DNA from 2 places in the Paenibacillus sp. J31R98 genome. Region 2 is predicted to be linked to the other one. Evidence: predicted binding sites of a transcription regulator. Region 2 holds the regulator's gene; the other holds the start of a gene.
The links. The regulator CtsR, encoded in region 2, represses protease genes until heat stress. The targets are predictions, from matches to a motif close to ATGGTCAATAAAGGTCAAACA.
Positions count from the first base shown of each region.

Region 1: the regulator CtsR is predicted to act here: its motif matches at 1,332-1,352, upstream of clpP (ATP-dependent Clp endopeptidase proteolytic subunit ClpP).

Region 1 covers NZ_JBWDNO010000003.1:609,853-613,887, forward strand. Annotated here, with positions in the region: gene AC0YNX_RS16300 (sugar-binding transcriptional regulator) at 1-839, opposite strand, end outside; tRNA gene AC0YNX_RS16305 (tRNA-Arg) at 1,080-1,154, shown strand; gene clpP (ATP-dependent Clp endopeptidase proteolytic subunit ClpP) at 1,423-2,004, shown strand; gene sda (sporulation histidine kinase inhibitor Sda) at 2,308-2,619, shown strand; gene AC0YNX_RS16320 (SIMPL domain-containing protein) at 2,693-3,466, opposite strand; gene AC0YNX_RS16325 (HPr family phosphocarrier protein) at 3,614-3,883, opposite strand.
Region 2 covers NZ_JBWDNO010000013.1:59,843-63,877, forward strand. Annotated here, with positions in the region: gene AC0YNX_RS29905 (protein arginine kinase) at 1-330, opposite strand, end outside; gene AC0YNX_RS29910 (UvrB/UvrC motif-containing protein) at 358-882, opposite strand; gene AC0YNX_RS29915 (CtsR family transcriptional regulator) at 918-1,379, opposite strand; gene AC0YNX_RS29920 (transglutaminase domain-containing protein) at 1,670-4,035, opposite strand, start outside.

The DNA of each region.
Region 1 (4,035 bases), on a different contig from region 2:
GCACCATTTCTATCGAAATAGTAGCCGAACGATTCCGCAAGCGCGCCTTCCGCATGCATGGCTTCCACTACAGTAGCGTCTACGCGTCTGCGCCGCGCCATAACCATAGCGTCCCCGATCCCGTGTATGACGATGCGGCTACTGCGGATCACTTCCACAATCTCCCTCACGTTCGGTTCTTGCATCAAGGATGTATAAGCATCCTCGCCTAGATGGTCCGGTACATGGAGCATTCGGTACTGTGCGCCGGTTCGTTTCGCCATTGTCGAGGCGATGGTGTTCGCTTGATAATCAAGGCTTTCGCCAAGTCCGCCTCTAGCCGGTACGAACCAATTACCCTTGAACGGCGTTTGTGTCGTCAGCTGATTCGCAACCTGCGCCATCGTCGAGCCGCCTGTTACAGCTATGACGTCATTCTGCTTCATCGCCTTACTTAGCACGGCACAGCCGGCTTTGCCAAGCTCCCGCTTCGTATGCGGGGATGAATCGGAATCGCCGGAGACAATAACAACTTGTTTCAGCCCAAAATAATGGCGGATTCGCTCTTCCAGCTCCGACAAGCCAAACATCGCTTTGTAGAACGGCTCCATATCCTCCAGCAGTCGCTTCCCGGCTTCGCTGATGCGCATGCCTGCCGTATCAATCATAAGAAGCCCTTGGGCTTTCAAGAAATCGGTCTCCGCTCGGAGCACACGCTCTGTCATATCCAATGATGCTGCTAATGTGCGCCGGCCGATCATATCCGAGAGCATTACCTGGCGGAGTATGAGGTACCGTTTTCTCATCACAACGAGCAAGTCCGGCAGAAGTTGCTGCTGTATTTCGATGAGAGATTGCATCCTTCAACATCAACTCCTGTTACGAGTAGAGCGCGATTCACGGGGACAAGTACGTGGACGCGTTATGTCCCGGCTGCACTTTTTAAGTCCCACGTTTATTGTACTCCAAACTTCAGGCAGGGGCAAGATCACTTTGCCCGGTGAAAACGTTTACTGTGACGATTTCTGAAAATTTAATTTCCTGCAAGCACTTGCATTTCTATGTGCAATCACATATACTTATCTTCGCTGTCACAATTCGCGCCCGTGGTCCAATGGATATGACGTAGGCCTCCGGAGCCTGAGATCGAGGTTCAATTCCTCGCGGGCGCGCCATTTACAAATACGCAACATATGCTTTCATAACAAAGGACCTTCCGATAATCGGAGGGTCCTTCTTGCATTGTACTTGCACGTACGCCCTGCCCTGCACCTCATACAGCATCTCCAATTCTGCAGCAAAGTAACCTTGTTTCCTCGCGAAATTGACTGACTTTTGCGCCACTCTGACCATCTTTGACTTTTCCTGATCTATCCGTTATGATGAATACACAGCTCACCAATTTTAATCCATGTTCCCTAAGGAGGTCTTACGATGGAAATGATGAATTTCGTACCAATGGTTATTGAACAGAACAACCGCGGCGAACGTGCTTACGACATCTACTCCCGTTTGCTGAAGGATCGAATTGTTTTCCTCGGCACACCGGTCAACGATATGGTCGCAAACTCCATTATCGCACAGCTGTTGTTCCTAGCAGCCGATGATCCGGACAAGGACATCTCACTTTACATTAACAGCCCTGGCGGTTCGGTATCCGCTGGTCTCGCTATTTTTGATACAATGCACTTCATTAAACCGCAAGTGTCGACGATCTGTGTCGGTATGGCCGCTTCGATGGGCGCGTTCCTGCTCGCGGCAGGCGCCAAAGGCAAGCGTTATGCACTGCCTAACAGCGAAGTGATGATTCATCAACCGCTCGGCGGTGCGCAAGGCCAAGCAAGCGATATCGAGATTCGCGCGAAGCATATCTTGAAGACTCGCGATACGCTGAACGGAATTCTATCCGCGAACACAGGTCAGCCGCTTGAGAAGATCGAGCGCGATACAGACCGCGATTACTTCATGTCAGCTGCTGAAGCTGCTGCATACGGCCTCGTTGATAAAGTAATTGAGAAGATGTAATCCAGAAAGTCTAACCAACTTAATGATGTACCATGTGAAAGAGCGAACTTCCCTCACCAGGGAAGTTCGCTCTTTGCTTTATTCATTAGGTTCATTACGTTCATTAAGTCCGTTAATTTCATTACATTCGTTGATGCAATTGCTATTAATTATCATAAATTAGTAGTTATGTCAACAGTCATTTAACGCGCTGAATCGGTGCGGACTGGCTCTAAAAATCATGTTACTATGTACTAAATGATTCCATATCCACCGTCCCTTAGGCTATGCTTTGGAAATCTATAATATCGGAGTTGCACACGCATGAAACTTACGAATCCATTCGCAAGCGTGCGAAATTTTATTCGGTCAGGCGATGCGGTAAGCGCATACGCACAGTACACACCTGCCTATGAGCCGGGCTTTGCACATTCGACTGCTGGAGATACACAGAATCTATTCTTGCCGATACAGGACAAGTCACTCCTGCTGCGACCGCTTAGCGATACCCATCTGATTGAAGTCTACCACGAAGCCATTGCAATGCGCTTGTCCGAAGAATTCATTGCCCTTATTGAACATGCCATCGAGCAGCGAGGCTTGACGACCAACAACGAACACAAGACGCTGGCATAAGCGTAATTCAACTTAATAAAGGCAGGCCGCTCTCCTTAAGGAGAATGGCCTGCCTTTTCTGTTTCATATCCGCTTATTGCATCTCATACACGACAGTAATGTCGGTCGAGACATTAATAACGCCTGTTTCTACACTCGTTGGCGCTTTTGCGTTCGACATCGCGCTGTCTGCCGACGCCATTCCGCCTTGACCGTAGTAGATCGGGCCGGAATTCACATTGTTTTGCGAGATCGAGATAACTTCCTTCACTTGCTTGCCTGCTGCCTTCGCAAGCGTATCTGCCTTCGCTCTCGCATTCGCCATTGCTTTATCCAGCGCCCCAAGCTCGTACTGGTCTTGTTTCTCCGTATCGAACTGAACGCCATCTACACGGTTAGCGCCCGATGTAGACAGTGCATCCAGCAGCTGGCCGATGCCATCCAGATTACGCGTCGTAATTTGAACGCTGTGCGTCGCTACATAACCTTTGACTTTGCTTTCGCCTGTCTTCTGGTCGTAGGTATATTCCGGTTGAACGTAGAAGCCTGTCGTCTTCACATCTTTCTCTGCCATCTTGTACGTTGTGAACAGCACTTTCTTTAAGCCGGCAAACTGATTCGCGTTCTGCGCTTGCGCATCCTTCGCCGCTGTTGCACGCGTCTCCACGGCAACGTTTACATAAGCAACGTCAGGTGTAACCTGCAGCTTGCCTGTACCCGCTACCGTAATCGTGCTCTTCTGTACAATTGCTGCGTTGTCTACTGCATACACTTCATTGCCATTGTGTCCCGCTGCTCCAAACACCGTTCCAACTCCTACTGCCAGTGCCAACACAGGCACAAGCACCCATTTCCGATTCCACATCATGATTCTCGCAGCCCCTTTTCTTCTTAAATGCGATTCTGTCTATTCAGACGCTGCGAGCTGAATGTTTGTTGCGGGCTGAACGGAAAATTGTTCCGAAAAAAGAAAAAACCCCCGCAAGGGAGCTTCTTCATGTGATCGCAGCCGATCTTATTGGTTCTCTAACTCTTCCTTGCTTACCAAATTGACTAAAGCGGTTACAGCCTGATCGGCGTCCGAACCTTCTGCACTAATTGTAACCTCAGTACCGGAACTGATTGCGAGGCTCATAATGCCCATAATCGATTTAGCATTCACTTTTTTATCATCCTTCTCTACGAACACCTCAGAAGAAAACTTGTTCGCTTCCTGAACAAAAAGTGCGGCTGGTCTTGCATGAAGACCCGTCTTCAGTCGAACGACAACCGGGTGTCTTGTCATGGAAACCTTACCCCCTATACGAAATTCAATCCAACGATTGAGACATTTACTAACGTCGTTTATTACATTATAGAATTTATATACTGCATCTGTATGAATTTCTATAATGTCTTTCGCGAAACGTAAGCTTTGACCGCCAATAGACGGCAACA
Region 2 (4,035 bases):
GCTAAGCATCACCGCACCGCAGCGCGATTCATTCGCCAAGCTCGGACTGATCAAATGTTTCTCCACGAGAACTCTGCGCTCTAACTCGCTTAACTCGGAGAGCTCAATCGTTTCGAACGATCCGACGCTGTCTAATCGGCCAGTTTCAGCAACATCGATGAGCTGCTTCATGACGTCCTGCGCCTGCTGTGAGGTCGCAAGCATCGGAAACGGATGACCCGATAAATTACGGGCAATGCGGATCCGGCTGCTGATGACAACATCCGTGTCCGGGCCGTTGCCCTTCATCCAGTCGCTTAGCGCTTCTTCTACATAAGACCGCTTCGACATCGTTTCATTTCACCATCCTAACCGTGTCTAAACATCGGCTATTTTGCGCTCCAGCTCCCGAATCCGGTCACGTAGCTCAGCAGCGGTCTCAAACTCCTGCTGCTCGATTCGCATGTTCAAATCCGTTTTAAGCTCTTCGATTTCCCGTTTGAGCTGAATTTGAACACCTGTGCGCTTTGGAATTTTACCGACATGTGTCGTATTGCCGTGAACCCGCTTCAGAATCGGATCCAATTTGCTTCCAAACTGGGTGTAACAATTACTGCAGCCGAACCGGCCCATCTTACTAAATTGTGTATAGGTCAGACCGCAATTGTCGCAGCGAAGCTGCTGCGCCGGCTTTGCGCCAAGCGCGTTCATGCTGCCGACCGGCTCGAAGTCCAGAAGTCCGGACAACAAGCTGTGGATCGAGAATCCGTTCGCTGTGCCCGGGATTCCTTCCCCCCGTTCACGTGCGCACGATTCACAAATATGGAACTCCGTCTTCTCGCCATTCACAATTTTCGTAAAATGAAGCGTAGCCGGCTTCTTGTCACATTCCTGACAAAGCATTCCGCACTATCCCTCCTCTTGCAAGGCTGCGCAGCTTACTTCACGAGCAGTGTAATCAGCATCGCCCGGAGTAATCTGGCCCGAATTTCGTCACGCAGTGGAAGCTTCACAGCAATGGTGTCGCGGGACATCGCCGCCCGGAGCAAATTCGCTTCGCGCCTTGAGATATGCTTCCCTTCCTCCAGCTGATACACAATTCCTTCTGCCGTATCCTGATCCACTTGATCGCCGATTGTTTCGGCGAGATGCTGTTGGAGGGCCGACAACGTAGGCAGCTCCACGCGCTGAATGCGGATATACCCGCCGCCGCCGCGCTTGCTCTCTACCAGATAACCCTTCTCCAGCGTGAACCGCGTACTGATGACGTAATTGATTTGGGACGGGACACAAGAGAACCGGTCTGCCAAATCGTTGCGCTGCAGTTCAACAGCGCCGCCAGGGCTTTCCTTTAGCATATGCTTGAGGTACTGCTCGATGAGATCGGAAATGTTGCGCATTTCGCCAACCTCCCTATGATGCCCTTACAACAAACTTAAGGCTTAAACAGCCGATTGTTGGAATCGTCAAAGTTTTTAGTCAAATTGACTTTGACTTTCTTTGACTTTAACTTTATTATACGCAAAATTGCCAAAAGGTCAAGTGCATTGCCACCCTTTACATTCACGGTATGCCCCTTACTATCTTGGGCGGATTCGGTCCATTTATACTCCTAGCTTCCAGTGCAGTTTCACAAAAAAACGGCCTCCTTCCTTGGCATGCAGGAACGAGACCGTTTCGTGTTGACTATCTATGCTTGATGTTTAAGGCTCGCCAACGTTTGCAGCGTTTCTTTGCCGGTTCCGATCTTGTAGCCGGATGCCGTGTAGCGGATCTGGTCCTTAGTGTCCAAGACGAACAAATGCGGGTAACCCGCTTCGTTCGCCGGCGTGTGGACGATCAAGTCCGGCAGAGCGGCGCGGCTCGTATCCCGAACAAATACAGTGCGCGAAGGCAGCTTAGGATAGTCCGCCGGATCAAAAGAAGCAGTCCACTCTGCATCGCCAATTAGCAGCACGATCGGAATCCCCAGTTGATTCAGCGGTTCAGCCAGCTCGCTCAGCTCGCGGAACAGATGCTTGGTCGGCTCCCGTTCCGGCTCGATCCAAGCCGCAATTGCGCCGCCTGTTTCAAGCAGCTCCGCTAGCGATGCGGATCTGCCGTCAAGCTGGGCAATCTCTCTATTGCGATCGAATGTGCCCAATACCGGAATATCGACCATGGCCTCACGGAATGTAAGCGGCAATTCCGTCGTTGCTCCAGCCGTTACAGTGAAGTACGTCAGACGCACTCGCACCGTGCCGTCTTTCAGACGAATGCCAGTTGTCAGCCTGTAATCCCCGGGCTCCACTTCGAAGGGCTCTTCATAAACATCCTTCTTCGCATACGGATACACAAGCGTCTTGTAGACACCGCCCTCCAGCCGCGCGAAGGTGAAGTTCTCCATATAAGACGCATCCGGCGTATCTTGCGAAGCGGCAGCGTCCTTGATTAGCTGCAGCTGCCCGCGCGTGTTCGGCTCCCGCTGCTGCGATGCATTTGCTGTAATCGCCGCGTCCGTCCAGCTTCCATCAAGCAAATACTGCGCGTGTTGTTCGCTTGGCTGCAGTCGCGCCGGAATGCCCAGACTGCGGCAGATCGCAACGAACATAATATCGAGCGACTGCGGATCGCCGAGCTTCATCTCGAAGGTGCCGAGCGGATTCCCCCTACCCGACAGGTTCGGCAGATCCGTCCAGACGCCGAAGCCCTGCTGAAGATGACGGACCAGAACGGATGGATTGGCGCGGAACTGATCCGATTCCTCTGCCGGGAACGCCTCGCGAAGCTTTTGACGATACGGAACGATCATTTCATGCAGCACCCGCGGGCAGAGCACGTAATCGACGAACTCATCCTCGTTCAGCGTTCCGCGAACGGCGAGAGCGCCGATCAAGTGATCTTCAAGCGCTGGGCGGAATGTGTCGATCAAGTCCTTGTCTTCGAGCGTTTCTAACAGTCGAAGCGTCCAGTCGCCGTATGAGCCCGATTGTTCGCGCAAGAAAGCCGCGATCTCCTTGCTGTTGCCCCGCGCTTTCTGCAGCACGCTCCAAACCCGCTCGAGTGACAAGCCTGTCTCTTCCGCCAACGCAGCAGTATCCTGCTCGCCTAGGAACGTCCCCTCGTACGTCGCTCGGCAACTGGTTCCCTCCTCCAATCGAGCGTTATGCCGCTGGACTTTCTCTTCCGTCAGCGCCTCTACCGCATCTCCTTCACGCTCCGGCGGCGGTGTCATATCGAAATCGACACTGCCCATCGGCTGATCCGCCGCACTCAGAATGAGCGTAACCGAATCACAATCCGCAACCGAAATTTTGGTTTCGGCCCACATGCCGTCTTTTACCGCGCGAATGACTAGATCGCCATAGCCTGTCTTAAAGGAAGCGAGTCCGCTGTCATCCGTCTGCACGCTGGCAATCGGGAACAATTCGGCATAGTTGTAAAGCTCGAACCGCACTTCCGCCCAAGCAACAGGTGCTCCTAACGAATCCTTTACTTCTGCACGTATCTCTCGCGCCTGCGCATAGTTTTCCAGCAGATTAATCTCTGTAAACCACTCGTGGCCCAGGGTAATGTCCTCGGGCCCCGGGTACTCGGCGAATATCCGAGTGTTGACCAGCATAGCCCGGCGAGCCGGCGGAGAGAACCAGCCTTGATCGAGACGAGCTTCCGGTTCACAAGCTCCGATATAATGCCATTTGCCATCTGCCCAAGCTTCTACCCATGCATGATTGTCATCGCAATGAGCCCAGCGCGGCGTATACACCTGACGGGCAGGAATGCCGATGCTTCGAAGCGCTGCCACAGCCAGCGTCGACTCTTCGCCGCACCGACCGCGAGCGTTCCGCATCATGGAGAGCGGTGACAGCGTGCGCAGATCACTGCCGATATATGTCGCGTTCTCATGACACCAATAGTTCGTTTCGAGAATCGCCTCTGCCATCGAGAGATTCGAAGTCCGCTCCGCCAATTCGTGGTAGAGGATACCACGCGAGTCCTCGATATTCTCCGTGTTAACCCTGTAGGGAAGTACGAAATGAAGGAAGAGATGATCCGGTACACGGGATCCCCACGGCA